One region of the Clostridium lamae genome, then DNA from elsewhere that is predicted to be linked to it. Evidence: riboswitches for the same ligand, from Rfam matches in the RefSeq annotation. Region 1 holds a riboswitch; the other holds the start of a gene.
The links. A riboswitch is a leader RNA that binds a small molecule or an ion and turns the genes downstream of it on or off. The one in region 1 is predicted to bind lysine.

Region 1 (13,514 bases):
TAATAAAACAAACGTAAATGTACCTACTCCAAAAATAAATAATATTATAGCATTAACTATAAATAATAAACTTCCTATTGAGCCAAAAATTTTTGCTGCAAGTTTATTTGAATATTCCCATGAAAATTTATCTTTAATTGAATATTGATTCTTATATCCAAATTTCATCTCCTCATATCTAGTAGAGTTTGATTCATATAGCCCACCTATAATAAATAGACCTAATGGGATTAATTCCGAAATTAATATGTAAATCCAAAAATGCATATTATCCTTCTTTCTGTACAATTATTATACTAAACTTATTATTTTATTATAATTCTATACTAATTATTTCTATTTATGCAATAAAATTTATATACTTTTTTATAAATCCATGATTTATATATTTTGTAAAGCCATATATTTTATGTGCTATAATAATAAAAAAAAGATTGGAGTTGATACTGTGGAAAATTTTGAAATTCCTCATATAGGGTCCAGAAATATCAAAACAGCTCTTTCTGTTTTAATATGCCTTATACTTTGGCCAAATTCTCTTTTTGCTGCAATAGCAGCTGTAATTTGCGTCCAAAGCACCGTAGAAAATTCCTTGAAAATCGGAATAAATAGACTTATAGGAACATTACTAGGAGGTATAATATCATTAATCCTTCTATATGCAGTTAATAGTCTAAACTTAGAAAAGTTTTTACCACTAATAGTTGCCACTGGAGTTTCATTAATAATATATATATGTAATTTAATCAAAAAGCCTTCAGCTTGTTCGATATCTTCTATTACATTAATGGCAATTTTAATTTCTCATAACTCTACTGACCCTTTGATGTATGCAGTGCATAGGACAATTGAAACTGCCTTTGGTGTAATAGTTGCAATATTAATTAACAAGTATATAAATCCACCAAAGACTAAAAATACTGTTGAGAAAACTAACTAGAAATGAGGAGACATAATATGAATTTTACTTTTCCCAAAATTGGACTAAGAACTATTAAGACTGCTCTTGCAGTATTTCTATGCCTATTATTTTTTCCAAATGAGCCTTTTTTCGCTTGTTTAACTGCTGTTTTTTGTGTGCAAGATACAGTTTCTAATTCAGTAAAAATAGCTATAAATAGAGGTGTAGGGACAATTTTAGGCGCTATAATTGGGCTCTTATTTTTAATTGCATGTAGATTTTTCACATACAATATTGATATTTATATAATTAGAAAACTCTTAGTTTATTTAACTATTGCAATAGGAATCATAGCTGTTATTTATTCATGTAACTTAATAAATAAACCTGGTGCCATAAATATATCTTGCATAGCCTTTCTTGCTGTAACTACAGTTCATGCTTTTGGAGATCCAATTCACTATGCACTTAATAGAATCATAGAGACTCTTTTTGGAATATTAATGGGATTATTAGTTAATAAGTTTATATCACCACCGAAATAAAGGCGGAGCCTTTATAATGGATAATGGATAATGCGTAATGCATAATTAATGAAAGAATGAAAGAATGAAGAATAAAGGAAGATACTACTTTGCAATTGAGATTGTAAAATAGTACCTTCCTTAATTTTTATATTAAAGAGTTATACTATAAACTTAGAAAGTTATAGTAGTATATTCCAAAACTATGCTATCTATAAAAGGATATTCAAATAAATTAGACTGTTAGTTTTTACATTTTATGGAACATAACTACGTTTTAATGTATAATAAAAATATCTATTATTAAACAATTGTATTATTATGCGAGGTAGTTGTTTATATAATTAATCGAGAAATTAGAATTTGATAAGGTGATATTATGATAGAGATTAAACCATTTGACCAAAATGATATGCTAGGAATATGTACACTAATAAGACTAGAATTGGGATATAATGTTTCTATAGAAGATTTTCAAAATAGAATTATGCAAATGCAAAAAGAAGGAAATTACTTTATCTTTGTTGCGTTAGAGAATAATCAAGTTGTTGGTTTTATAGGAATACAAATCAGCTTAGCCTTTGAAATACCAGGTAGGATAATGCGTATTATTGCATTGGCTGTTAGTGAAAAATATCAAAAAAAGGGGATAGGAAGAAGACTTATACAAGAAGCTGAAGAATATGGGAAGACTAAACAAGTAACTACCATTTTACTAAACAGTGGGCTTTCAAGAAAAGGGGCACATCAATTTTATGAGAAACAAGGATTCTATAAAAAAGGATACAGCTTTTGTAAAAAATAGTTCTATAAAGTCCAGTTTGTAAGGTGGTTAGAGGAATAGTTTTAGACTATTAAGAATTAATATAGATATAACTTAATACTTCAATAGTAACATATTAGGGTGAATATTATCATAAATCGTAATAGTGTTATTAAGTTTATTTATATATAAAAAAGGGGGAATAATTTATGGAGTTTGCATCAAATATTGTTATATGGTCATTTCTTAATATTGCTTTAGTTTTAGCTTTTGTAGTTTTAGGAATATACGCTTTAGTACTCTTAATTAAGGCTTTAAAAATTTATATTAAGAAAAATTCTTAATATATCTTAATGATTAATCTTGAAATTATCTACAATTAATTAAATATATTTTTAAAATTAATAAAGAAATTCAGCTTTCGCTGAATTTCCTCATTAATTCTTTCATTTTTTCATTTCTTCATTTTTCATTACTTATATTCTTCTTGTTTCTTCTTTTAAGAATTCTTTTTCCTCTTCATCTAGATATGGGCTTAATTTTTCAAACACCATCTTATGATATTCATTAAGCCAAGTTTTTTCTTGAATTGATAGCATCTCTACATCAACACCTTCTAAATCTATAGGGCAATATGATATTGTTCTAAATTTATAGAATTCACCGAATTCTTCCGATACAATATCTTTTTCAACTATAAGTGTATTTTCAGTTCTTATTCCAAATCTTCCTTTTTTATATACACCTGGCTCATTGGTTAAAATCATTCCTGGTTCTAATTCTACTGAATTTCCCATTGGTCTTATTCCTTGAGGTCCTTCATGAACATTTAAGAAAAATCCTACTCCATGACCTGTACCACACTTATAGTCTATTCCATAGTTCCAAAGAGGCCTTCTTGCCAATATGTCTAAATTTATTCCTGTAGCTCCTCTTAAGAATCTAGCAGAGGCTAATGCTATATGTCCTTGTAAAACTAGCGTATAGTCTCTCTTTTCTTCTTCAGTAATTGGACCTAATACAATAGTTCTTGTTATATCTGTAGTTCCATCTAAGTATTGAGCGCCTGAATCTAATAAAAACATACCTTCTGGTTTTAATTCATATTCACTATCTTTTGTAGCTGAATAGTGAATCATAGCAGCATGATCCTTATATCCTGCTATTGTAGCAAAGCTATCTCCCTTATAATTTTCTCCTTGAGCTCTGAAGGCTGTTAATTTTTCGCTAGCTGATATTTCTGTTATTTTTTCTTTGCCTATACTATTCTTAAGCCATTTAATAAACTTAACCATGGCTACGCCATCTCTTACTTGAGATACTTCCCAATTAGCTATTTCCACTTCATTTTTTATAGCTTTTAATTTAGTAGTTATATTAGCTTCTCTTACTACCTTTAACTTATCATTTAATGAAGTAAATATTTTGGCATTTAATTTACTTGGATCAAGTATAATTGTTCCACTTAAAAGTTTTACATCATCTTCAATACTTCCATAATCCTTAACTTCAATCCCTTCAAGATTTAACTTCTTTCTAGTTATATCATCCACTTTATTATTATCAATATAAATATTAGCATATTCTCTTCCAACAACTACATATGATAGTGCTACAGGATTAAACTTAATATCAGTACCTCTTATATTGCATAACCAAGCAATATCATCTAAAGAAGATAATATATAATAATCTGCCTTTTTTTCTTCTATATTTTTTCTTACTTCTTTAAGCTTTTCCCTAGTAGATTTCCCTGAATATTTTTCATCATGAATGAATATTTCATTTTTGGGAAGCTCTGGCCTATCGCCCCATATACTCTCTAATAAATCATTATCCATATTAATAGTAAAGCCGACTTCTTTAGCAATGCCTAAATATCCCTCATAATCATTAATTGAAAATAACTTACCATCAAATCCTAGGACTTCATTAGCTTTTATATTATCACTTATCCATTCATTAATTGTCGGGTATCCAGGTGTTACTATTTTCATAAGTGAGATTTCGCTTCCTTCAAGCTCTTTTTCTGCCTGAATAAAATATCTTCCATCTGTCCAAAGATATGCTTCTTCTAATCCAACTAAAAGAGTTCCTGCTGAACCAGTAAATCCGGAAATATACTCTCTTCCCTTAAAATATTCTGCTACATATTCACTTTGATGAGAATCGCTAGTAGGAATAATATAATAATCTATATTTTCGATTTTCATAGCTTCTCTAAGCATTTTTAAATTATTCATATTTAATGTCCCCTTATCTAAAATTTCTATTTATAATATATATAATTCACTATAAACCATAGTACAACTATTTTCAATTCACTTTATTTTCTGAATATTTGTTGATTTGATTAAATATTTCTTATATAATTTATAATAACGCAGTAAAAGGGGGAATTTTTATGGTGGATTCAATCAAATTTATAAACTTTATAGTAGAAGCTAAGAAAAATACATATGCTTCTGGAGCAAAAAAAGAAAAATCAACTAGACCAAACTCTAAAGACTATGTCTATAAAAAATATGATTACTATTATCATGACAGCTATATTGGAGATAAGAGTTTTATTGGCGAAGAATTAGTTTGGCACGATGAAAAGGTTTGCTGGGGAATGAATTATAAAGGAGAATTACTTACTAATGACGTTCCTAGTGGATTTAGTAAATTTTTAAAGAAATCCTTGCAAAATGTATCTGAAGAGAATCCTTTTAGGGGCCCTAAACACTTTGAAGATGGTGACTTTATTTACATTTGTAATTGGGATGGCACAATACATTCTTTTAATGGAGTAGAATGTATGCTATACCGTGGTGAACAAATATACAAGCTCTACTTTCATGGAGGAGCTTTAAAATAAAAAAATTTAGGAGCTGCTCAACAGCTCCTAATTATTTTGCTTCATTTACCTTTTTCCCAAGAATTTGTACTCCTAGATATATAGCAAGTAGTGCGATAGGAAGAACTATATACCATTGTAATCCAAATCCTGCTGGAATATATCCGAATACTATTGTAATAGCAGCTACGAATATTGCATACCACATCTGAGTACTAACATGAGCTATATGATTACATCCAGCTCCCATTGATGAAAGAATAGTTGTATCTGATATTGGTGAACAATGATCTCCAAAAATTGCTCCTGTTAAGACTGCACTTGTGCTTACAATAACATAACTCATATCTGGATTCATTGAATAAGCTAATGGAATTGCAAGAGGCATTAGTATTCCCATAGTTCCATAGGCAGTTCCTGTAGCAAAAGATATTATTGATCCTAGTATAAATATTAAACTTGGAAGCAAGAAGTTTGGTAATGATCCAGAAAGTAATGTAACTAAATACTTAGCTGTTCCTAAATCTTTAATTACTGAACTTAATGACCATGCTAATAATAATATTACACCAGTTATAACTAAAGGCTTCATTCCATCTATCCATGTATCTATTGCTTCAGTTATAGTAAATATTTTTCTAGCCACACCTAAAGCCATTGCTACGATACTAGCTATTAAAGCTGATTGGAATAATGCAACTGATGCATCTGATGCACTAAAAGCCTCTTGTATTGCTTTAAATGACATTGGCGAGTTAGTTATTACTTGTTGAAGAGCTACATCTTCGCCACCCATTATTGCTGAGTATCCACTATAGTAGAAGCAAACTAATGCAGTTACTACTAGTACTCCTATTGGAATAATTGCATTCCATATACTTAACTTAATTCCCTCTTTAGGCTCAAGCTCCGAGTGATCTACATTCGACTCTGAAACACTATCATTTTCAGAATCCTTTAAGCCCCTTCTTCTAGCCTCTATTTCAGCCTTATACATTGGTCCGAAATCTTTTAATAATAACGAAGTAACAAATACGAAGAATAAAATTAATATATTATAAAATCTATATGGGATAGTTTGTAAGAAAACTCCAAAAGCATCTACTTGTTGTCCTACTCCATTTATAAAAGCATCATTTATTAAGCCAACTTCTAAACCTATCCATGTTGATACAATTGCAAGTCCAGCTATAGGTGCTGCTGTTGCATCTATAATAAAAGCAAGTCTTTCTCTAGATATTTTCATTTTATCTGCTACCGGCTTCATAATAGGACCAACTATAAGTGAATTAGCATAATCATCAAAAAACACTGCAAGTCCTAATAAAAGAGTAACTAATTGAGTACTTCTAGCTGTTTTTGCCTTTCTTGCCAGTGCTTCTGCTACCGCCTTAGCTCCCCCCATCTTTGCTACTAAGTGTATGACACCACCAATTACTAATACTTGTAGTATTATACCTGCATTCCATGGGTCCGCTAAAGAATTTAGTACTCTAGATACAAAGTCTAAGAAAGAATTAACCAACGCTGATATAAAGGACTTGTCCACTAAACTAACTAAAAATGTCCCTGATAATGTCCCTACAAATAATGATATTATTACATTCTTTGTTAAAAATGCTAATACTATCGCTACTATTGGTGGTATTAAAGTTAAAAATCCATAATGATTTGCATTAGCTGTAGCTGTGTCTACTTCCGCTGCAAAAACAACTGATGTTGATAATAAAACCATAAATAAAGTCATTATTATAGTTCTAATATTTCTTTTGTTTATCATTTCAAATCCTCCTTAAAGTTTGCAAATAATATATGGGTAGGAAAATTTTAAAGTATATAATTTCATAAATAAAAAAGCCTTGAGTCTTCACTCAAGGCCAGAATATACTTATAAATATAAGATTAAATCCCCTAAGTGATAGCTCACCACAAATAAACTTTGTGACAGTGTTACATATATTCTATGCAACCCCAGCTATATGATATTAAAGCATTAATCATACGCTTCGGCGATAATTCCTTTCCTATTAATTCATAGTGCTTACCTCATTAATAGTACTTTTAAGTATCGCTCCTCTACCCTTATCGTTATTTACTTTTAATTTACTGTAATATTATACAATTTTTATCGTGTTTTTGCAAACTTATATGTAGAATTTTCTAAAGATTATTCATATTACTAGACATGAACTCCTCAATTTCCTCTACACTTTTAATCATTTCCTTAGTTAATACTTCATTACCTTCTTCAGTAATTAGTACATCATCTTCTATTCTTATTCCTATTCCTTCTTCTTCTATATATATGCCAGGCTCAACAGTATAAATCATCCCTGGCTCAAAAATAACATTTCTATTTTCAAGTTCTATATCATGAGTATCCATTCCTAAACTATGTCCTATACTATGATAATAATACTTTGATACATCTTCTTTATTTGTTATAAGCCCTAATGAAATGCATTCTTCAGCAATCCATTCTTTCGCTTTTTTATTTACTTCTAAAAAGTTTACTCCTGGTTTCATTTCCTTTATTACTCTCTCATTTACACTAAGAACAGCATTATAAACTTCTTTTTGTCTTTCTGTAAATTTCCCATTTATAGGGAAAGTCCTTGAAATATCTCCATTATAATATTTATATTGAGCTCCTAAATCAAATAAAATTAAATCTCCATCTTTTAATTCAGAATCATTGGTTACATAATGTAAAACTGTTGCATTCTTTCCTGCTGCTGCTATAGTCTTAAAAGCCAAATCCTTAACTCCATTTTTCTTACATACAAAATCAAAATATGCTTCAAGTTCATATTCCTTAATTCCAGCTTTAGAATTTTTCATAAGTTCTTTAACACCATCTATTGTTATGGATATTGCTTTTCTTATCCTATCTACTTCTTCTTTAGTTTTTATAAGTCTTAATTCTGCTATTAACCTATAAGCATTTTTTATATTTATGCTATAGTACTTATCTCTAATTTCTTTTGAGAAATCATAAGATGGATTTCCCTTTTCCATATCTAAATATATATTAATTTTCTCTTTATTAAGAATAATCCTTTCTAAAAAGCTATTGAAATCACCTAAATATTTAACATCCTCAATTCCACTAATATCAGGCACTTCTTCCTTCCTAATAGTCTTTCCTTCCCATTTTTCCCTGATAGGATCGACTTCCTTTATAAATAAATATTCTTTAACCTCTCCATTTATTTTAGATAAAACTAAAATATGATCTTCTTCATCAATACCTGTTAAATAATAAAAATTTCTATTTGGTGTGAAGAGGTAACTTTCATCACCTGTCTTCTTAGGTGCTACTCCTGCAAATAGTATTAATACAGAGTTATCTTTTATTTTATTTAATACCCTAGTCCTATTACTTTTATAAAAATCACTTTTCATTTTAACACCTTTCCTTACTCCATAGCTAATACTTTAACACTAACTACGTTCTGTAATCCTCTTAAAGTATTTACCAAATGCTTTAAATCTTTTTTCATATTAGCTATATCTAATGTTATTGTCACATTAGCTGCCATATTAATTGGTATGTCTTGATTTATAGTTAATATATTTCCCTTATTAAAAGCAATACAATCTAGAACCTTAGATAGGGTACCTGTCTCATGTGATAGTAAAACAACCAAAGTTATTTTTTTACTGTTAATCCCCTCAGCCAGTGGGAATATACAATCCTTGTACTTATAAAATGTACTTCTACTTATTCCTGTTTTCTTTACCGCTTCACTTATATCCTTTGCTTTCCCTGTCAAAAGATTCTCTTTAACCTCTAATACCTTCTTGAAAATTTCTGGCATAATTTTATCACTTACCATATAAAATTTTTCTGAAGCCATTATCTCACCACCCTTAGTAAAATTAAAAAAGTTTATCTATATAGTTCTAATTATTCCTAAAAAATAAATAAGCTATATAATTTATTATTATATAGCTTATCTAAATTAAAATACATATTATTCCTAAAGTTTATCTATATTAATTCTATTAGACTTTCTAATTTTGCCTATATATATCTTAAAAAGTGAAATTACAATAGAAATTACTCCTCCTAATGAAAAACATAGCTCTATATTATTAAAAATTAATCCAATTAATATTCCCGCACCTGCTCCATAGGCTAAATAAATTGAAATAATTTTGATTTCATCTTCAGTTAAAAATAATTTTTCAATCCATTTCATTTTTCACTCACTTCCCTCTTTAATCCATATATATATTATATGTTAATTATAGTATCAACTAGTTACAAAATAATTACATACTGATTAATTTTTATTATCTATATATTTTACATTAAGAGTCTTGAAACTAGGAAAATTGAAACTATAATAGCAGTTAAATCTGCTAATACTGCAGCCCATACAGTATGTCTTATTTTCTTAATCTGGATAGCTCCAAAATACACAGTAACAGTGTAAAAAATTGTTTCAGTAGTTCCCATAATTACAGAAGCAATTAATCCTATGTAGCTATCTGGACCATAGGTTTTTACTATGTCAGTTAGTATTCCTACAGCTCCGCTGCCAGATAGTGGCTTAACTAAAACTAAAGGAATTATTTCTTTCGGAAGCCCTATCAAGCTACTTATCGGAGATATCATATTATTTAATATATCTAGTAACTTCGCTTCTCTAAATATGTTAACTGCTATTATCATAGCTAAAAGATATGGAAAGATATTAAGACAAACTTTTAATCCTTCTTTTGCTCCTTCAACGAACCATTCATATACTTTTCTTCCCTTGAACATTCCATAAGTTAATATAATTACTACTATTATAGGAATTATACTTTTAGTTATATATTGAAACATATAATAATCCCTCCCTTAAAAATATCTTTGCAATAATTTGCAAAGCATAACTCCTGTGATTGCAGCAACTGTACTAGCTAATACAGCTGGTAGTATTATAGCTCCTGGATTGCTTGATCCTACTGCTGCTCTTATAGAAATAACTGTTGAAGGAACTAATTGAATACATGCTGCGTTTAAAACTAGAAATAGAGACATATCATTAGAAGCAACTCCTTTTTCTTTATTAAGCCTATCCATCTCTTGCATTGCTTTTATTCCAAATGGTGTTGCTGCATTTCCTAACCCCATCATATTAGCAGTTATATTCATAACTATAGCACCTAATGCTTTTTCATCTTTAGCCGCTTCTTTAAAAATAAGTTTTAAAATTGGTCTTAAAACCTTTGCTAATTTATTTGTGAATCCACTTTTTTCTGCAACCTTCATAACTCCACACCAAAAACACATAAGTCCAACTAACCCTATAATCATCGAAACGGTTGAATCAGCTGAATTAATTATTGACTTGGATATAATTTCCCCATTACCTGTAAATAGCCCAATTAAAATCCCCAAAAAAATCATAATAAACCAAATATAATTTATCAAAATCTCACCTCAAATAATTACTTCTATAAATATATGACTTGAATATGCTATTTATTAGTGATAGGATGAATATATGTAATATTAATTATGTTTAAATACATAAAGGAGATAGTTTATGAAGGAATCAAACTTAAGAATAGCTCAACAAGATATAGATGAGGCTCTAAAAACAGTAGAAGATATTGAAAAATTTATAGATGATGCTGATATGCCTAAAGATAAGTTAAGAGAAAAATTTGTTACTTTAACTGAAAAAGTTCAAGAATTAGAAAACATATTAAAAATTGAAGGTATTATATAGTTTGTACATAAAAAAAAACAACTTCTATTAGAAGTTGTTTTTTTTGACCATAACCCAATTTTCTCAGTGATTAGTTACCCATACCAATCAAATGAATATTTTTTATACACAGTTGAAATTTGAAAACGTTTAATGATTTTATATTATTATATCATGGTTTTTATTTCCTAACAATATATAATTTAAAAAATTTTGTAATTTTTTTCTTGCTTTTTACAAGTCGAATTTTCATAAAATTAAAAGTGCAAAGATATCTTTGCACTTCTCAATTAATTTCTTATTTACAACTATCTCTCTCTACTAACATATAATCAAGAACAAATTGAGACTCATCTAATTCTCTATTGTTTAACATCTTAATTAGCATTCTCATAGCGACAGATCCCATATCATAACTTGGTTGCTTTATTGTTGTTATTTTTGGATAGAATACTGAAGACATAATATTATCATTAAATCCTATAACACTAACATCCTCTGGAACTTTCTTTCCTATTTCTCTTAATGCATTTATAACTCCCATAGCAATTTCATCAGAAGCACATATTACTGCATCATATGATTTATTACTATTTTCAAAGTATTCAACCGCTTCATAGCCGCTTTTAACCTTTAATCCTCCAAAGTATACTAAGCTTTCATCTATATTAAGCCCTTTTTCCTTTAATGCTTCTTCATAGCCTATGTATCTATCTCCCCAAGCATTCATATTCCCCTTTTTAGCTCCTGCGAAGGCTATTTTAGATGCTCCTTTGTTTAATAGATAGTTAGTTGCTTCTTTTGAAGCACTTATGTTATCTATAGTTACACTAGGTAGACTTTCTTCTTTATCTTTAGTCTCAACTAAAACAGTAGTTAAATTTAATTCATTTATTATACCTAAAGTTTCTTCTTGTAGAGATGAACTCATATAAATAACTCCATCAACCATTTTTTCTCTCAGAACTCTTAGATATTCTTTCTCTTTTTCACCATCAAAATCTGAATTACATAAGATAACGTTGTAATCATAGATATTAGCAACGTCCTCAGCTCCTCTAACTATCTCTGGATAGAATCCACTTGATATATCAGGAACTAAGATTCCTATTGTTTTTGTTTTTTGAGTTTTTAGACTTCTTGCAACAATATTAGGTCTATAACCTAACTTGCTAATAGCATCTAAAACCTTCTTTTTTGTGTCCTCGTTTACAACATCTATGTCATTTAACACTCTAGAAACAGTCGCAATTGATACTCCTGCTTCTCTAGCAACATCTTTTATAGAAGTAGCCATGCACATCACTCCATTTTAAAATATTTATATTTATCTTATTTTAACAATAATTATACTATTAACAAATAGTTTATACAATATTCAAGATTATTCTTTATAAGAACTTACTATAAAATAAGTAAAAAGTTAGAAGTTTCATAGAAACTTCTAACTTTTTAACATAATTTATCCTACTTAACTACTTTAACTGTCATATTTAATTTTTCACCATTAATAACAGTTTCAGTATAATCAGCATCTTCATTTACAGCAATTTCTTGAGTTAATGTTTCTCTCTTTATTACATCTGAATATTTGTTAATAATATCAATTAACATATCATTTCCTGAAACAAATAATTTTATCTTATCAGCAACTTCAAAGCCTTTTTCTTTTCTCATATTTTGTATCTTTGAAGTTATTTCTCTTAATTGTCCTTCTTCTTTTAATTCTTCTGTAATAGTAGTATCAAGAACAACTCCAATTTCGCCTTCACCAGCAAAAGCATATCCTTCTAAACCTTGCATAGTTACAAGTACGCTTTCACTATTTAATACTATTTCAGTTCCATCTACTGTAATAGTTTCAGTGCCACCAGCTTGTAATTTTTGAGCTAATTCCATTTGATTTTTAGAAGCAATCTCTTTTCTTATTCCTGGAATTAACTTACCATATTGTCTTCCAAGAACAGGTAGGTTAGGCTTAATTTCAAAGTTAACATGCTCTGATAAATCAGCACCAAATTCTACAGATTTAATATTAAGCTCATCTTTTATAATATCTCCGTAGTATTCTGGAATAGCATCTGTTGATAATAACATCTTAGAAAGTGGCTGTCTATTTTTAATATTAGCACCATTTCTTGCACTTCTACCAAGTTTAACTATTGTGTATGCTAAATCCATTTCTTTTTCTAGCTTTTCATCTATTGCATTTTCATCTACTAATGGCCATGCACATAAATGTACACTTTCTTCTGTAGATTTATCTAAACCTATAACTAAGTTTTGATAAATTTCCTCTGTAACAAATGGTACAAACGGAGCTGCCACCTTAACTAAAGTAGTTAATACTCTATATAATGTAACATAAGCACCAATCTTATCATCTGTTAAATCTTCTGACCAGTATCTTGCTCTATTTCTTCTTACATACCAGTTTGATAACTCATCTGTAAACTCTTCAATAGCTAATGCAGCTTGAGTTATTTGATATGAAGCTAAGTTTTCATCAACTTCTTTAATTAAAGTGTTAAGTTTAGACATTATCCATTTATCCATAACATTTTCTGATTTAAAATCTTTATATTCCAATGGATTAAACTTATCTAAATCCGCATATAACACATAGAATGAATATACATTCCATAAAGTACTTAAGAATTTTCTTTGCGCTTCTTGAACATCATCAACAGAGAATCTTGTTGGAAGCCATGGCGCACTTGCAGTATAGAAATGCCATCTTGTAGCATCTGCACCTTGTGAATCTAAAACTTCAAATGGG
Region 2 (17,440 bases), on a different contig from region 1:
TCAATCATAAAACGTCAAATTTATTCAAATTTATTTAATTTAATTGAATAAAAAATAGACCTATATATTTATAATTTAGATCTACTTTTTCCTTTTAATATAAAATCATTCTATTTCTTTCGTTCTATAATGCTTTGTATTAATGAACTACATCTTCCACAAGTAGTACCAGCTTTTGTAATTTCTCCAACTTTATCTACTGTGTTATATCCATTATTAACTGCACTAATCACTTCATTTACAGAAACAGAATTACAAGTACAGACAGAATCTAATATTGATAAAACCTCACTGGTGCAACCACCACAACAAGTTGCCGCTCCTGTAATTTCCATAATATCTTCTATATCCCTAGCACCTAACTTCATTGCCTTTCTTATATCTAAATAGCTAACATTTCTACATCTGCAAATCTTTCTTTCTCCAACCATAAAAAATCCTCCAAAAATTATAGTTATACTATATACTTATTTTATACTTTTATTATATAATTGTAAAAGTGAGATTAATTTTAATTAATTCTCTACTAGTATTATTTAAAAAGTAATGAATTGTTAAATCTTAAACACTTTATTGCAATTGTTATTACTTAATGATAAAATTTAAATGATAAATATTATTTATTGAGAATATTTTCCAGATGTAAGAGTGTTTGTCAATTTTAAAAAAGGGGTGCAATGTATGAAGCAAGAATGGATCAACTTTAAAGAAGGTCAATGGACTAAAACTATTGATGTTAGAAACTTTATTCAATTAAACTATACTCCATATACTGGCGATGATAGTTTTTTAACTGGTGCAACAGATGCAACAAAAAAATTATGGGATGAAGTTAGTGAATTATTCAAAAAAGAAAGAGAAAATGGTGGAGTTTTAGACGTTGATACTGAGACTATTTCTGGTATTAATGCATATAATGCTGGATATATAGATAAAGCTTTCGAAAAAATAGTTGGTGTTCAAACTGATGCTCCATTAAAAAGAGCTGTAATACCTTATGGTGGTATCAGAATGGCTGAAAATGCTGCAAAAGCATATGGTTATGAAGTTAGCCCAAAGATTTCAGAAATATTTAGTAAATATAGAAAAACTCATAATCAAGGTGTTTTTGATGCTTATACTGATGATATGAGATTAGCAAGAAAATCTGGTGTTATCACAGGTCTTCCAGATGCTTATGGTAGAGGAAGAATCATAGGTGATTACAGAAGAGTTGCTCTATACGGAGTAGATAGATTAATAGAAGATAAAATTGCTCAAAAGAAGAGTTTAGAAGTTAGATGTATAGATGAAGATGTAATTAGATTAAGAGAAGAAATTTCTGATCAAATAGTTGCATTAAAAGAATTAAAAGGATTAGCTGCAACTTATGGTTTCGATATATCTGGACCTGCAACAAATGCTAAGGAAGCTATTCAATGGTTATACTTTGGATTCTTAGGAGCTATAAAAGACCAAAATGGTGCTGCTATGTCTTTAGGAAGAACATCTACTTTCTTAGATATATATGTTGAAAGAGATTTAAAATCAGGATTAATTACTGAAGAAGAAGCTCAAGAATTAGTTGATCATTTCGTTATGAAATTAAGACTAGTTAAATTCTTAAGAACTCCAGAATACAATGATTTATTCTCAGGAGACCCTACTTGGGTTACTGAATCAATCGGTGGTATGGGATTAGATGGAAGAACATTAGTTACTAAGAACTCTTTCAGAATTCTTAATACACTATATACTTTAGGACCATCACCAGAACCTAACCTAACTGTTCTTTGGTCAACTAGATTACCTAAAGGATTCAAGGATTTCTGTTCAAAGGTATCTATTGATACAAGCTCAGTTCAATATGAAAATGATGATTTAATGGCTCCATACTGGGGAGATGATTATGCAATTGCTTGTTGTGTATCTGCAATGAAAGTTGGTAAGCAAATGCAATTCTTCGGTGCTAGAGTTAACTTAGCTAAAACTTTACTTTACGCTATAAATGGTGGTAAAGATGAAAAGTATGGAATGCAAGTTGGACCTAAGCTTGCACCATTAACTAGTGAATATCTAAACTATGATGACGTAATGGATAGATTTGATGCTATGACAGATTGGTTAGCTAACCTATATGTTAATACTTTAAATGTTATTCACTACATGCATGATAAGTATTCATATGAAAAATTACAAATGGCTCTACACGACAGAGATGTATTTAGAACAATGGCTTGTGGTATAGCTGGATTATCAGTTTGTGCTGACTCTCTATCAGCGATCAAATATGCTAAAGTTAAACCAATAAGAAATGAAGAAGGTGTAGCTATCGACTTCGAAGTTGAAGGCGATTACCCTAAATATGGAAATGATGATGATAGAGTTGATGATATAGCAGTCTGGTTAGTTGAAAACATGATGAACAAAATCAGAAAGAATAAGACTTACAGAAACGCTTACCACACTCAATCAGTATTAACAATAACTTCAAATGTTGTTTATGGTAAAAAGACTGGTACTACTCCTGATGGAAGAAAAGCTGGCGAGCCATTTGCTCCAGGTGCGAATCCAATGCATGGAAGAGATAACAGTGGTTCATTAGCATCATTAAACTCAGTTGCTAAATTACCATATGAGCATTCACAAGATGGTATATCAAATACTTTCTCAATAATTCCTGATGCATTAGGAAAATCACCTGAAGATAGAATCCATAACTTAGGAACAATGATGGATGGATACTTCTCTCAAGGTGCTCAACACTTAAATGTAAATGTATTTGATAGAGCTACTTTATTAGATGCTATGGAACATCCAGAATTATATCCTCAATTAACTATAAGAGTTTCAGGATATGCTGTAAACTTCATTAAGTTAACAAGAGAACAACAATTAGATGTTATAAATAGAACATTCCATAAATCAATGTAATTAATTGATTTTATACTATAAATAATTAAGGAGCTGTTGCCACAGCTCCTTTTTTAATTACTTACATATTCAAAACTTGTTTTATTGCTATCTAAATTAAAAATTAAATTTGCATTTTTATAAAATTTAAAACTTGCATTACATGATATATTTTCCTTTATGGTTCTTATCATTTCTCCACCATTTGGTGCTAAAAGACTTTGTGGAGACTTATCTTTTATTAATATTTCTAATCTATATGAACCTCTTTTTATTATTATTCCTTTTTCATTATATGAAATTATTTTAACTCCATTGTACGTAGCTAGCCTATATTCTCTTCCTTCATAATATACTAAAGCTATGCATCCCTTAAATTCAAATCCTAAAAACGGTATATCTGCTATAGAAACCATAACACTTATATCTTTCTTCTTGAAATTATTGCATTGTATCCATAAATAAGTCTTTGGAAAAGACTTCCCCCAATCCTTCTCTATATATCCAGTAGCTTCTGTAAACATAACTTCTTCATTATTAATCGATAAACTTCCTTCTATATTATGATTTGCACTTAAAACACCATGAAAGCACTCCATAAACGGGAAGTGAGCAAATGGTCCCATTATATCTCCCTTTATAGGAGTAATATTATTATAAGAAAGTTCCCCTATTATACTTATATCTTTATTTTTTATATTCACTTTAATTCCTTTAATAGAAAATATATTATCTCTTATCTTTATGGTAAGTTTATCTTCACTTATGTAAAAATCCTCAAAATCATAATTTATATTATAAGACTTATCTTCTGTAATAATTTGAATAAAGGCATACTTCTCTCCATTTTTATTTATATTTATCCCTGGAATAAAAGCTATACTATAATATTTAGTTTGATGTTTAAAGTACCATCCTTCAAAATAGCTTTTTTTATTTTTATAGATTTCTTTACTCTTCATATTTTAAATCTTTAATAGCTGGCGATTCTAAGAAATTACCATTATAATCAAATCTTGATCCATGACAAGGACAATCCCAAGATAAGTCATCAGCATTCCATTTCAGTTCACACCCTAAATGTGGACATTTATTAGATACTGTATAAATCCTTCCCTCACTATTTTTATAAACTCCAACTTTTCTCCCTTCATAAATTACCACACCAGATTCTCCATTCTTTATATTTTCTATAATTTCCATTGGAATTCTTATTTTTTCTGCTATAAAGTTATATGTAGTTTCAAATCCATCCTTAACTAAATTCTTTATAGAAGCAGTCATATCAAATCTACTTGGTGAGAATATTTCATTAAAATCATATGTTTCCCCACTAATCAATCCACTGATTATTATCGCTGAAACCATAGATGATGTCATTCCCCATTTATTAAATCCTGTCGCTACATAAACATTAGGCATTTCTTTAGAATAAACCCCTATAAAGGGAATTCCATCTGAAGTAATACAATCTTGAGCAGACCAATGGTACTCTTCTATTGAATCTGGATAAAGCTTTTTAGCTAAATCTCTTAACTTATTATATGATCCTCCATCTTCATTACTTCCAGTCCTCCCAGCAGCTCCACCTAAGATTAAATAATCTTTATACCTTCTAAATGAATATCCTCCATCTTTTTCATCAATATACATTCCATTTAAGAACTGAGCATTTTTTAATGCCATAACGTATTCTCTTTCCTGATGCATTCTTAAGAAATAATAACCTGGTGTATTTATGATAGGAAAGTGTGTAGCTACTACTATACTTTTAGCTTTAATCTCCCCTCTATCTGTAACTACAACATCATCTTTTATTTCTATTGCTGTTGTATTTTCATATATAGTTAGATCCTTTGCGATATAATTTAGAAATTTTATAGGATTAAAATTTGCTTGATTCTTAAACTTAACAGCTTTAGCAATTTCAAATGGAAGCTCTATGCTATCTACTAATTCGGCATCTATTCCTATACTTATAGCTGCCTCATACTCTTTTTCTATTTTTTGAGGTGAGTCTAATGTATAAATATAAGCATCTGCTACTTCAAAATCACAGTCAATATTATTCTTACTAATTATTTGTTGATAGTTCTCCAATGCTAACTGATTTGCAAGGAAATATCTCTTTGCATTTTCTTTTCCAAATTCTTTTATTAATTTATCATATATAATATTATGTTGTATTGTAATCTTAGCTGTAGTATTAATCGTATTTCCTTTCAATACCTTATTACGTTCTAGTATTACAGCATTTATATTTTTTTCTTTAAGCATATAAGCTGTCAATATTCCTGCTATACCTCCACCTATAATAACTACATCAGCTTCTTGAATATCTAATTTATGTTCTTTTTTGCTTATTTTATAATTTTCAGCCCAAATTGATTTCATATAATCACTCCTATAATTAACTAACTGTTACTCTTATCTATTATTCCCTAATTTTTCTTTTATTATTGAGTGATAATGAATAATTTTTTAATTAATATTTAAGTATATTTATTATTCCTATAAGCTCTCTATATATATTAAAAGGCTCCGATTTAACTCGAAGCCTTTAAATGTAATATATCAATTAAATCATTATTAATAGAGTGTTTTTTACAATCAATATAGCAATTGTTAACTTCCTACCATTCTACCTCCATTAATATGAATAACTTGTCCAGTTACGTAGCTAGAATCATCTGATGCTAAATATACATATGCCGCTGCTAATTCATAAGGTTGCCCAGCTCTTTTCATAGGTGTATCTGTTCCAAATACGGCTACTCGATCTGCTGAAAGACTAGATACTGTTAATGGAGTCCATATTGGTCCAGGAGCTATCCCATTAACTCTTATTCTCTTATCTAGTAGTGATTGAGATAGTGAGCGAGTAAATGTTGTAACTGCTCCTTTAGTAGCTGAATAATCTATAAGCTCTTTATGTCCCTGATATGATGTTACAGATGTAGTATTTATAATGGAACTTCCTGGTTCTAAATAAGGCAAAGCAGCTTTGGTAAGATAAAACATAGAAAAAATATTAATTTTAAAGGTTAACTCTAATTGTTCAGAAGTTATATCTTCTATACTTTTTTGTGAAAATTGAACAGCTGCATTATTTACTAAAATATCTATTTTACCAAATCTATTAATGGTTTGCCTAACAATTTCCTTGCTAAAATTCTCATCAGATATATCTCCTTCTAAATTTAAGCATTCACTACCATACTTCTCTATATAACTCTTTGTCTCCTCAGCATCTACCTTTTCATATAAATATACTATTACTATTTTTGCTCCTTCTTTTGCAAAAGCAACTGCTGCCGCTCTTCCAATACCACTATCTCCACCTGTTATAATAGCAACCTTACCTTCTAATTTTCCACTACCTACATAATTAGGATTATCAAATATAGGTCTTGGGTTCATTATTGCTTCTATTCCAGGTTGAACATCTTGATGTTGTGGTGGAAAATTATTAACTTCACCGTCATCCATCAAATTCCTTCTGTAAACTGAATTCATATACTCCTCCATAGTAATTTATTACAATATTTATACTATGAATCCGCTTAAATAATGTTCCATATATAAAATTACCTAAGTACATACTACGCCTTAATTAACTTTTATATAATTTTGCAAAGTTTTTCCAAGCCAAATTACTTCATCATTCTTATTTTTTAACCTTATAAGTACTTTATAAAAAATTAAAAAAGGAGCTGCCTAGGCATCTCCTTAATTTTATATTTTTGATTATTCATTCTACATTATGCGATAGCACATAAAGTTAAATTGTATTTAATGTACGACTCAAAAATTCGCGTGTTCTTTCTTTTATTGGGTTGTTAAATATTTGCTCTGGTGCTCCTTCTTCTTCAATAATACCATTATTCATAAATACTACACGATCAGCTACCTCTTTAGCAAAGCCCATTTCATGAGTTACAACTAACATTGTAAGTCCACTTTCTGCTAGTTCCTTCATTACTTTTAATACTTCTCCAACCATTTCAGGATCAAGAGCTGAAGTCGGTTCATCAAACAAAATAACATCTGGTTCCATAGATAGTGCCCTTGCTATAGCTACTCTTTGTTTTTGTCCACCTGATAATTGTTTTGGCTTTGCATTTATGTAATTACCCATACCTACTACATCTAAATATTTCATAGCTACTTGTTCAGCTTCTTCTTTAGATCTTCCTAAGACTTTAACTTGTCCAACAACACAGTTACCTAGAACATTATGGTTATTAAATAAATTGAATTGTTGAAATACCATTCCTAATTTAGTTCTATATTTATATATATCATGCTTATCATCTAAAATATTTTCATCCTTATATATTATTTCTCCACCTGACGGTTTTTCTAATAAATTTATACATCTTAATAAAGTAGATTTTCCTGAGCCTGAAGAACCTATTATACAAACAACTTCGCCTTTTTTAACTGAAAAATCAATATCCTTTAAAACTTCATGGCCTCCAAAGGATTTACTTAAATGCTTAACTTCTATTATTTTTTCCATATTAATTCCTCCTTAAGCCACTACATAGATTTTTTAGCCATATCTTCTGGCCTAGCAACTTGCATTTGATTTCCTGCGATTATATAATTCTCTGGTCCATCTATCTTCTTCTCTAAATATCTTAGTATTCTCGTAACTGTAAATGTCATTATAAAGTAAAGAATACATGCTACGAAGAAAGATTCAAAATATCTAAAGTTATTTCCTGCTATAGATTTAGTTTGGAAGAATAGTTCTGATACTGATATAACATTCAATACTGAAGTATCCTTTATATTAATTACAAATTCATTACCTGTTGCTGGTAATATATTTCTAATTACTTGTGGTAAAACTACATTAATCATAGTTTGAAAGTGATTCATTCCAACAGCATGAGCTGCTTCAAATTGCCCCTTATCTATAGAAACTATACCACCTCTTACTATTTCAGACATATATGCTCCTGTATTGATTGAAACTATAATTAAACCTGCAGTAATTTTATTTATATCTAGACCAAAAGCTGCCGCTGATCCATAATAAATTACCATTGCTTGTACAATCATTGGAGTTCCTCTGAAAAATTCTATGTAAACAGATAAAATTCCATTAACTATTTTCAAAAATACTTTTTTAGGCCCTTTTTCTGGAATAGGTATAGTTTTTACTACCCCAACTATAAGTCCAATCATAGTTCCTATTAAAGTACCAATTATTGAAATAAATAATGTCATTCCAGCTCCACGTAAAAACATGGGCCAGTTATTTGTAACTATTTTAACTAACCATTCTATAGTCATAATCTAATCTCCTTATATATAAAATAGGGGCAATTGATTAAAATAAATCAGTTTTACCCCCTTTAATTTTATTGGACTGCTGGTTGATTTTCTATCGCCTTGTCCATTATTTCTAATCTTTCTGCATCTGAAACTCCATTTAAGATTTCGTTTATTTTATCTTTTAATTCACTATCCTTCTTAAGCCCAACTGCAATAGCTGTATCTTCTTCTGAAGTAGTAAATCCTTCTTTAAACTCTACCATCTTAAAGTTTTCATTTGCCGCTTGTGCACTTATTGCTTCTGGTTTTTCTGTTACATATCCATCTATTACTCCAGTCTCAAGTGCAACTCTCATTGCTGGGAAGTTGTCCATAGCTTCTACTTTATTAACACCTGGAATTTGATCTATTACACTATAATGGAATGTGTTTAATTGAGCTGTTATTTTAGCTCCTGAAAAGTCTTTTAATGTAGCTGCCTCTTCATAAATGCTACCTTTTTTAACTAGCATAACTAAATCTGATTTATAGTAAATATCTGAAAAATCTATAGTCTCTTTACGTTCTGCTGTCGGAGACATACCTGCAATTATTGCATCTATCTTCCCAGATGTTAAGGCTGGTACAAGTCCATCCCATTCAGTTTTAACAATTACTAATTCCTTTCCTAGTCCATCAGCTATTTTTTTAGCTATTTCTACGTCATATCCGCCTGCATATTCAGAACTTCCATCTATTTTAACTCCTCCATTAGAATCATCTAATTGAGTCCAGTTGAAAGGTGCATATCCAGCCTCCATTCCAACTCTAAATACATTTTCTTCAGAACTATTTGTTGTGCTTGAGGCACACCCTGTTAATGCTAATGTAGCTGTTACTACAGCTGAAATTAATAATGATAATTTTTTCTTCATAGTATATCCTCTCCTTTTTTATAATAAAAAAACCAACCTATTCGGTTGGTGCTATCTTAAATATTCTGGATAAGATATTCTAAAAATATTTGAGCTATTAGCCTCATAATAAATTCATATATACTTTACCCTCATCTTCCCATTTGAGATAGCACAACTTGATAAACCGGGCAGTTTATCAAGACAGTCCTGCAACTATTAATTACAGACCCAGCAAGTAATATTGAGATATATTACAAACTTCGGCAAAATTTCCTTCTCAATAGCTTCATAGCATTCTCAAGCTCCACTAAAGACTGTTAAATTTTGCGCCTCTACCCCACTGCTAAGTGAGGTATTTATTTAATTTTATATACATTTTACATCTATTTCCTACTACTGTCAATAACTAAATATTTCAATTCTTTTCAAAATATTAAAAATTGAGAATTATTAATATAAATGACAACTTACAAAATGATTCTTCTCTATTTCTTTCATTTCAGGCTCAACAGTCTTGCACTTCTCTGTGGCATAAGGACATCTAGTATGGAATCTACATCCTGTTGGAATATCTATTGGACTTGGAACATCACCTTTTATTAAACTAATATCTGATTCCCTTGATTTCTTTGGATCAGGAACTGGTATCGCTGACAGAAGTCCTTTTGTATATGGATGTAATGGATTTTTATATAATTCATTACTATCTGATATTTCTACTATCTTACCAAGATACATTACTCCAATTCTATCTGAAATATGCTTTACCATTGATAAATCATGTGCAACAAAAAGATATGTGAGTTTTAATTCTTTTTGCAGGTCTTCTAACATATTTATAACTTGCGCTTGAATAGATACATCTAATGCTGAAATTGGTTCATCACAAAGAATAAAGTCCGGCTCAGTTGATATAGCTCTCGCGATACCTATTCTCTGTCTTTGACCTCCACTAAATTCATAAGGATACTTATCCATATCTGCTTTTGATAATCCAACCATTTCTAATAACTTTTCTATCTTTTCATTTCTCTCATCCTTATTTAAGTTAGTATGTAAAGTTAAAGGCTCATTCACTAACTCTCTTACAGTCATATTAGGATTTAAAGATGAATATGGGTCTTGAAATATAGTTTGAATTTTACTATAAAAGTTTTTCATTTCTTTTTTAGGCAATTTTGCTATATCAGTTCCCTCAAAAAGTATATCTCCTTCTGTTACATCATAGAGTCTTGTTATAGTTCTTCCAAGAGTCGACTTCCCACATCCTGATTCACCAACAAGCCCAAAAGTTTCTCCTTTTCTAATATTAAATGAAACCCCATCAACAGCTTTGACATATTTTTTTCCCTTACTTAAAAATTCACTTTTGACTGAAAAATATTTTTTCAAATTCTTTACTTCTATTAATATTTCATTAGACATCCTAACACACCTCCTTCAAAATTTACTTTTCTAAAAAGCACATTGATCTATGCGTTTCACTAAACTCTTTATATTGAGGCACCTCTTCAAAACACCTTTTAAATGCAAATTCACATCTTTCCGCAAACGGACATCCCTTTGGCGGATTTAGTAGCGATGGTGCAGAACCCTTTATAGGTTTAAGTCTTGATTTATCATCATCTTCTATATTAGGAATAGAATTAAGCAGTGCCTTAGTATATGGGTGCTTAGCTTCATAAAAAATTTCATCTATGAAACCTTCTTCCATCACTAATCCACCATACATTACAACTAATCTATTACAAAGGCTTGCCACTACTCCCAGGTCATGAGTTATTAATATAACTGACATATCATTCGTTTCTTTTAGATTTTTCAATAACTGTAAAATCTGAGCTTGTATCGTTACATCAAGAGCCGTAGTAGGTTCATCTGCAATTAATAGCTTCGGATTACATGCTAGTGCCATTGCTATTAAAACTCTTTGCCTCATTCCTCCACTAAATTCATGAGGATATTGATCTATTCTCTTTTCAGGCATCGGTATCCCTACCTCTTTTAAGATATCTAAGGCTACTTTTCTTGCCTCTTTTTTATTTATTCCCTTGTGTCTTACTAATACTTCTATTAAGTGATCCCCTATTTTTTTTAGAGGATTCAAAGCTGTCATAGGATCTTGAAAAATCATAGCTATTTCTTTTCCCTTAATACTCTGCAATTCCTTCTTGGTCATCTTCACTAAATCAAAATTATTAAAATATACTTTTCCTTCATCTATTTTTGCATTTTCAGGTAATATATTCATTACAGATTTCATAAGAACACTTTTTCCACTTCCTGATTCTCCTACTATACCTAAAATATCTCCTTTATTAACATGAAAGCTTACGCCTCTTACAGCTTCAATTTTTTGTTCCTTAATATAAAAGTTAGTCTTAAGATTATCTATTCTAAGAAGGTTATTATCATTTTTCATTAACTCTCACCTCCTGAAGTTTTAGGTTCTACAATTCCCCTTAATACATTTCCTAATTTATTGAAAGAATATATTGTCAATACAATTAATATCCCTGGTATTAATGCCATATATAATGCACTTTGTAGATTACTTTGTGCATTTTGGAGTAAATTTCCCCAAGATGACATAGGTGGTTGAATTCCAAGCCCTAAAAAGCTTAAAGATGACTCAGTCATTATAGCACCAGCAATACTGGATGTGGCAGAAATAATTATGGTTGGAAAAACACTAGGAATTATATGTCTCAAAATTATTTTACCTGAAGATTCACCAATAGATTTTGCATAAAGCACATATTCTCTTTCTTTTATTGATAGAGTTTCTGCACGTACTAGTCTTGAGGTTTCCATCCAAGAAAATAAACCTATAACTATAATAATTGCTTGTAATCCTGGTTTTAAAAATATACTTATTACTGTTACTAATATCATCCATGGTATAGATGATATTATATCAACTAATCTCATTAAAATATTATCTATTTTTCCACCATAATATCCACTTATAGTTCCAGCAGCTACTCCAATACTAGTAGAAATTAACATAGCTAGAATCCCCACTGTCAATGAAACTCGTCCACCATATAAAGTTCTTACAAAATAATCCCTTCCTAATTCATCTGTTCCAAAAATATGTGTAGAACTTGGTGGCTGAAGAATATTAGATGTGTTTGTTAAGTCAGGATCTACTGGGATTAAAAATGCAAATATAGAAATAAGTATTATAAATAGTAGAAATATTGTAGAAAATAAAGCACTTTTATTATATTTAAACTCACTCTTAATTTTATTTAATCTTCTATTCTCCATTTCACTACCTCATTCCCTTTATTCTAGGATCTATCAAACAGTAAAGTATGTCTGACATTAGATTACCTAGTATTACCAAAGTAGACGATAGTAATAAAATAGCCATAATTATCGGATAATCTAGAGATCTTATAGCATTCACAAAATATGGGCCTACTCCTGGCCATCCAAATACAGTTTCTGTTATCATAGCTCCAGTTATAAGCATAGGTAAGGCCATCCCTAACTTTGTAATTATAGGTAACAGTACATTTTTATACACATGTTTAAATAATATTTCTGATTTACTTGCCCCAAAAGCTTCTTGAACCATTACATAATCTTCAGAAATTTGACCTATAGTTGAAGATCTTACATACCTTATTAAATCAGGTAAAAAGGCTATCACTAAAACTGTACATGGCATTATAAAATGTAAAATAAAGTCAGCAAAAGATCCTTCTCTTCCAATTGTATTCATCCCCAATATAGGTAATAAAGATAATTTATAACCAAAAATAAATATAATAATCATTGCAAACCAAAAACTAGGAATAGCTATTCCTATAGAACAAAATCCATCTATAATTTTATCTACCAATTTATTTTTATTAGAACCTGATAATAAACCTAAAAATATTGAAATTATAAAAGCTATTAAATAAGAAGGTAATACTAATACAGCTGTTGCCGGAATTCTTGCTATTAAATCACTTGATATGCTTTGATGAGTAATTATTGAATATCCAAATTCTCCTCCTATAATACCTTTAAGCCACAATAAATACTGAACGTACACTGGTTTGTCAAAACCATATTTAGCCTTAATAAGTTCAACTGTCTCTACAGACATTTTAGGTGTAATCATTGTATCAATGGCATTATATGGTGCTAATTGAATTAATGTAAAACAAATTACTGAAATTAATAATATTAAAGGAATAGCTTGAAGTACTCTCTTCAAAATATATTTAGCCATTTTCTCACTCCCACCTAAAAAATTTTATGGTGCTGCAATAAGCAGCACCCTGTTAGTATTTAAATATTATTCAAATTTCAATTTTGACATATCTTCAAAAGTATAAACTGGAACTAATTTAGCCTCGTCTACTCCTGTTATATTAGAACTCATAACTACAATTCTCTTATTTGATAGCATTGGATAGAAATAAGCATTATCTTGTATTTTTTGTTGAATCTTAGTATAAATTTCAACTCTCTTTGCTTCGTCAGTTTCAACTCTACCAGCATTAAATAAATCATCTATTTCTTTATCCTTATAGTGGCTATAATTATATTGGCTTTCAGATGTGAATAATGAATTAAATGTATCTGGATCTATTCCCATTATATATCCACCTATGAACATATCATAATTTGAATCTTCTTTTAGCATCTCTTGACTTAAAGCTGTTCCTTCTTGTCCTGCTAACTCTACATTAATACCTATAGCCTTAAGATTTTGTTGAATAATAGTTGCTTCCTTTTGTGATGGAACATCATTAGCTGTATATCCAAGCTTAACAGTTAAATTAGTAACCCCTGATTCTTCCAATAATTTTTTAGCTTTTTCTTGATCAAAACTATATTGTTCAACATCCTCTGTATAGAATGGATTTACATTAGGTAAGAATGAATACACTTCATCAGCATATTCCTTTGAACCAAAAGCAGCATTTATTAAATCTGTTCTATTCATTGCATAAAAGATTGCCTGCCTAACTTTTTTATCTTGTAACTTATCTGAATTTGAATTAATAACTACATAAGCAACTCTACCTTCACCATAACTATATGGAGTTAAATCTTCACCCTTAGTTAAATCGGCCAAATCAGTGGATTGAACAGATAGTGCATTTATTTCACCTTTTTGTAAGGCAAGCTTAGCAGTATTAGCATCTGGTATAATTCTAAAAATTACATTTTTTATATTTGCTTCTCCAAGATAATAATATTCATTTTTTTCAAATTTAACATATTGTCCTGCTTTATATTCTACTAATTTATATGGACCAGTTCCTACTGGAGTTGCATTCTTTTCACTATTTTCAAAATTAGTTTCTCCTTCGTAAATATGCTTTGGCATAATAAATATATTTGCTAATAATTCCATAGCAGGAGCACTAACTTCTGGAAGTATAAAATTAACTGTATGATCATCTACTTTTTCAACCTTTAAAGGCTTCCCATTAAATATTAATTGGCTATAAGCCCACCCTGCATTTTCTTCTTTTAGCATTTGCTCATAAGTGAAGACAACATCATCAGCAGTGAAAGGTTCACCGTCACTCCATTTAACATCTTTTTTAAGTTTAGCTGTGTAAGTTAAATTATCTTCTGACGGAGTCATACTTTCTGCAAGAAAATAATTAATTCCATCTGCATTATACATATATAGTGGTGAATATATAGCTTTTATGGTCATTAATCCATAACGATCACTTGTTGTTATTACATTAACTGAATTCCCTGGATCTCCAGCTATACCATATATAAATGTATCAGATTGTGTAGAAACTTCACCATCACTATTATTATTTTCTGTTTTATTCCCACAAGCTGTTAATAACATTGCTGTTGCTAATGTTGCTGTTAAAATTTTTGATAATTTTTTAAATCTCATATTTACCCTCCAAAATTATTATTTTATGTTGTATTTTCAAACTCCGGATTTTGAAAATAAGAAAGTGTGTTATATAAGGTTTCTTATTCAGTCGCTTTGCTCCGAGGCATCGCAACCCTATATAGCATACTTAAAATTTAATTAAGTAATTTTAAATTTTTTATTCACAGAGTAATATCTTTATAAATTACTTGTATAATAAAAAAAATAGCCTTCATATTCAGAGACCAAGTTTAAATCCACGTGGTTCCACTCTGATTTTTATGAAAAAGCATAGAATCTTTTAAATAGATAAATTTATCTATAGCTATAATGAGCGTTTCCGCTAAAGTCTACAATTATTTTAACTTAGTGCTCAAAGATGCACTTCAATCAAGTTCCACTTAAAATCTCACAGACAAGGAAATTATTCTCTGAAAGCTTCCCTTAATTTACTCTTTCCATTAAAACATATTATTCCTATCGGATTACTTGAGTTTCTTTATATTCATATTATATGAACATTAGCAATAATTGTCAACTAAATTTAATATAAAATAATACTACCTATTTTTATGCAGCTACATTAATTTTTATTCACAAACAGTTTACTTTTATACTTAATTAATAAATTTATTTTTTATAGTTTAAAATTTGTTTTTTTAATAATAATAAGTAGTGATAATTTATTAATGGAGGTTTTGCAATGGCAAACTATACTGGAGTTGTAAAATGGTATAACATGAAGAGGGGTTATGGATTCATATCTTGTAATGAAGGAAATGATGTTTTTGTTCATCATTCTCAAATCAAAGAGAAAGGTCCAGAAAAAGATCTTCATGAAGGTGAAAATATAACTTTCGATATTCAAGAAAACGAAAAAGGCCCAATGGCTGTAAACGTGCAAAAGCTTTAATAATAGCCTTTTGTTAACTGAATAGTGTAAAGATAAGGGACATTTTGATAGGTCCCTTTTATTCACCTCTTATTTCACTAAACCATTTCAATACATTTTGTATTTCTCTATCCCAGCAAGCCCAATTATGTTCACCTTCTGAATAATTAAATTTATAATCTACTCCTAAAGATTTCATTTTAGATTCCATCTCTAAGTTATTTTTATATAAAAAATCTTCAGTTCCGCACCAAGAATATATCTTCGGTATATCGTCGATTTTATTACTCTCAGCTAATATATCTAACAGATAAATTAAATCATTCTTCGAATTCTTGATACTTTCTAATGGTCCGAATACGCCTTCCCAAAAAGCTTTTCTTTTATTTCTAAAACCTTCTGTCATTGATTCACTTGCTATATTTAATGGTCCAGATAATGAAGCTGCTGCTCTGAACTTCTGTGGATTAGTTAAAGCTAACTTAAGAGCTCCATGGCCCCCCATCGAAACTCCAGCTACAAAAGTATCTTCTCTTTTGTCTGAAAAATTTTTAAAATATTCCTTCAAAAAAACTGGCAGTTCTTCTGATATGTATGTCCAATAATTAGCTCCATAAGTAGTGTCTGTGTAACAACCTAAGTGAGTTGTTGGTATAACAACAGTAAATCCATATTGTGATGCATATCTTTCTATAGAAGTTCTACGCATCCAAACGCTCTCATCATTTCCCATTCCATGTAATAAATACAACACTGGTTGTCCCTCTTTATTAACATTATCCTTAGAATCTATCTCATTAGCCTTCTTCTGTGGAAAAAGGACATTTAATTTGGTATTAATTCCTAGTACATTTGAAAAATAATTCACTTCAAATAAAACCATTTTGTCCTCCTTAAAAATAATTACTATTATGTTATTATATACCTAAATTTAAAAATTAGATATATTTAATATTAAATAATAGTTATTTTCTATAGATATTAATTTTTATCAATATCAATTTAAATATAATAAAAGGCTGATGCATTTACTTAATTCTATGCATCAGCCTTTTATTTATTGAAGCAATTATATTCTCCATACTAATCTTCTTTACTATTTATCCACTTTTGAAATTCTTCATCAGTAGCTAAAACATAATGGGTTCCGTCTACAAACTTTTTTTCTCCTAGTGAGTAATTTATTCCACTAGTAGCGTAATCATAGCTTATCGCTCTTCTATCCTTCTCAACATTAGGATTTGGATGTGGTATTGCTGAAATCAATGATTTTGTATATGGATGTACTGGATTAGAAAATATTTCTTCTGTAGTGCCTGTTTCAAGCAAATATCCTAAATGTAGTACCCCTATTCTATTGGAAATATATTTAACCATTGATAAATCATGAGCAATAAATAAAAGTGCAGTGTTGGTTTCATTTTGAATTTCTTTCATTAAATTTACTACTTGTGCTTGAATAGATACATCTAAAGCACTAATTGCCTCATCTGCAATTATTAGTCTCGGATTCATTATAAGTGCTCTAGCTATCCCTATACGCTGTCTTTGCCCTCCGGAAAATTGATGTGGATATCTATTGGCATGCTCCTTTGATAATCCAACCTTTTCTAATAT

Region 2: linked by a shared signal. The riboswitch ahead of QK892_RS11790 (transporter substrate-binding domain-containing protein) and the one ahead of QK892_RS04930 (Na+/H+ antiporter NhaC family protein) in region 1 are both predicted to bind lysine.

The regions. Positions count from the first base shown of each region.
Region 1 covers NZ_JASCQJ010000006.1:33,834-47,347, reverse strand. Annotated here, with positions in the region: gene QK892_RS04965 (SdpI family protein) at 1-267, opposite strand, end outside; gene QK892_RS04960 (FUSC family protein) at 449-940, shown strand; gene QK892_RS04955 (FUSC family protein) at 958-1,446, shown strand; gene QK892_RS04950 (GNAT family N-acetyltransferase) at 1,805-2,230, shown strand; gene QK892_RS04945 (hypothetical protein) at 2,398-2,532, shown strand; gene QK892_RS04940 (aminopeptidase P family protein) at 2,665-4,431, opposite strand; gene QK892_RS04935 (DUF5680 domain-containing protein) at 4,593-5,048, shown strand; gene QK892_RS04930 (Na+/H+ antiporter NhaC family protein) at 5,080-6,807, opposite strand; lysine riboswitch at 6,939-7,114, opposite strand; gene QK892_RS04925 (aminopeptidase P family protein) at 7,188-8,432, opposite strand; gene QK892_RS04920 (ACT domain-containing protein) at 8,447-8,887, opposite strand; gene QK892_RS04915 (hypothetical protein) at 9,011-9,232, opposite strand; gene QK892_RS04910 (spore maturation protein) at 9,340-9,864, opposite strand; gene QK892_RS04905 (nucleoside recognition domain-containing protein) at 9,880-10,455, opposite strand; gene QK892_RS04900 (hypothetical protein) at 10,571-10,756, shown strand; gene QK892_RS04895 (LacI family DNA-binding transcriptional regulator) at 11,034-12,032, opposite strand; gene ileS (isoleucine--tRNA ligase) at 12,203-13,514, opposite strand, start outside.
Region 2 covers NZ_JASCQJ010000023.1:29,564-47,003, forward strand. Annotated here, with positions in the region: gene QK892_RS11755 ((2Fe-2S)-binding protein) at 111-431, opposite strand; gene pflB (formate C-acetyltransferase) at 682-2,913, shown strand; gene QK892_RS11765 (tocopherol cyclase family protein) at 2,967-3,854, opposite strand; gene QK892_RS11770 (FAD-dependent oxidoreductase) at 3,844-5,286, opposite strand; gene QK892_RS11775 (SDR family oxidoreductase) at 5,518-6,408, opposite strand; gene QK892_RS11780 (amino acid ABC transporter ATP-binding protein) at 6,674-7,414, opposite strand; gene QK892_RS11785 (amino acid ABC transporter permease) at 7,435-8,196, opposite strand; gene QK892_RS11790 (transporter substrate-binding domain-containing protein) at 8,265-9,092, opposite strand; lysine riboswitch at 9,234-9,417, opposite strand; gene QK892_RS11795 (ABC transporter ATP-binding protein) at 9,525-10,499, opposite strand; gene QK892_RS11800 (ABC transporter ATP-binding protein) at 10,522-11,496, opposite strand; gene QK892_RS11805 (ABC transporter permease) at 11,496-12,347, opposite strand; gene QK892_RS11810 (ABC transporter permease) at 12,352-13,305, opposite strand; gene QK892_RS11815 (ABC transporter substrate-binding protein) at 13,372-14,949, opposite strand; gene QK892_RS11820 (cold-shock protein) at 15,635-15,844, shown strand; gene QK892_RS11825 (alpha/beta hydrolase) at 15,903-16,706, opposite strand; gene QK892_RS11830 (ABC transporter ATP-binding protein) at 16,907-17,440, opposite strand, start outside.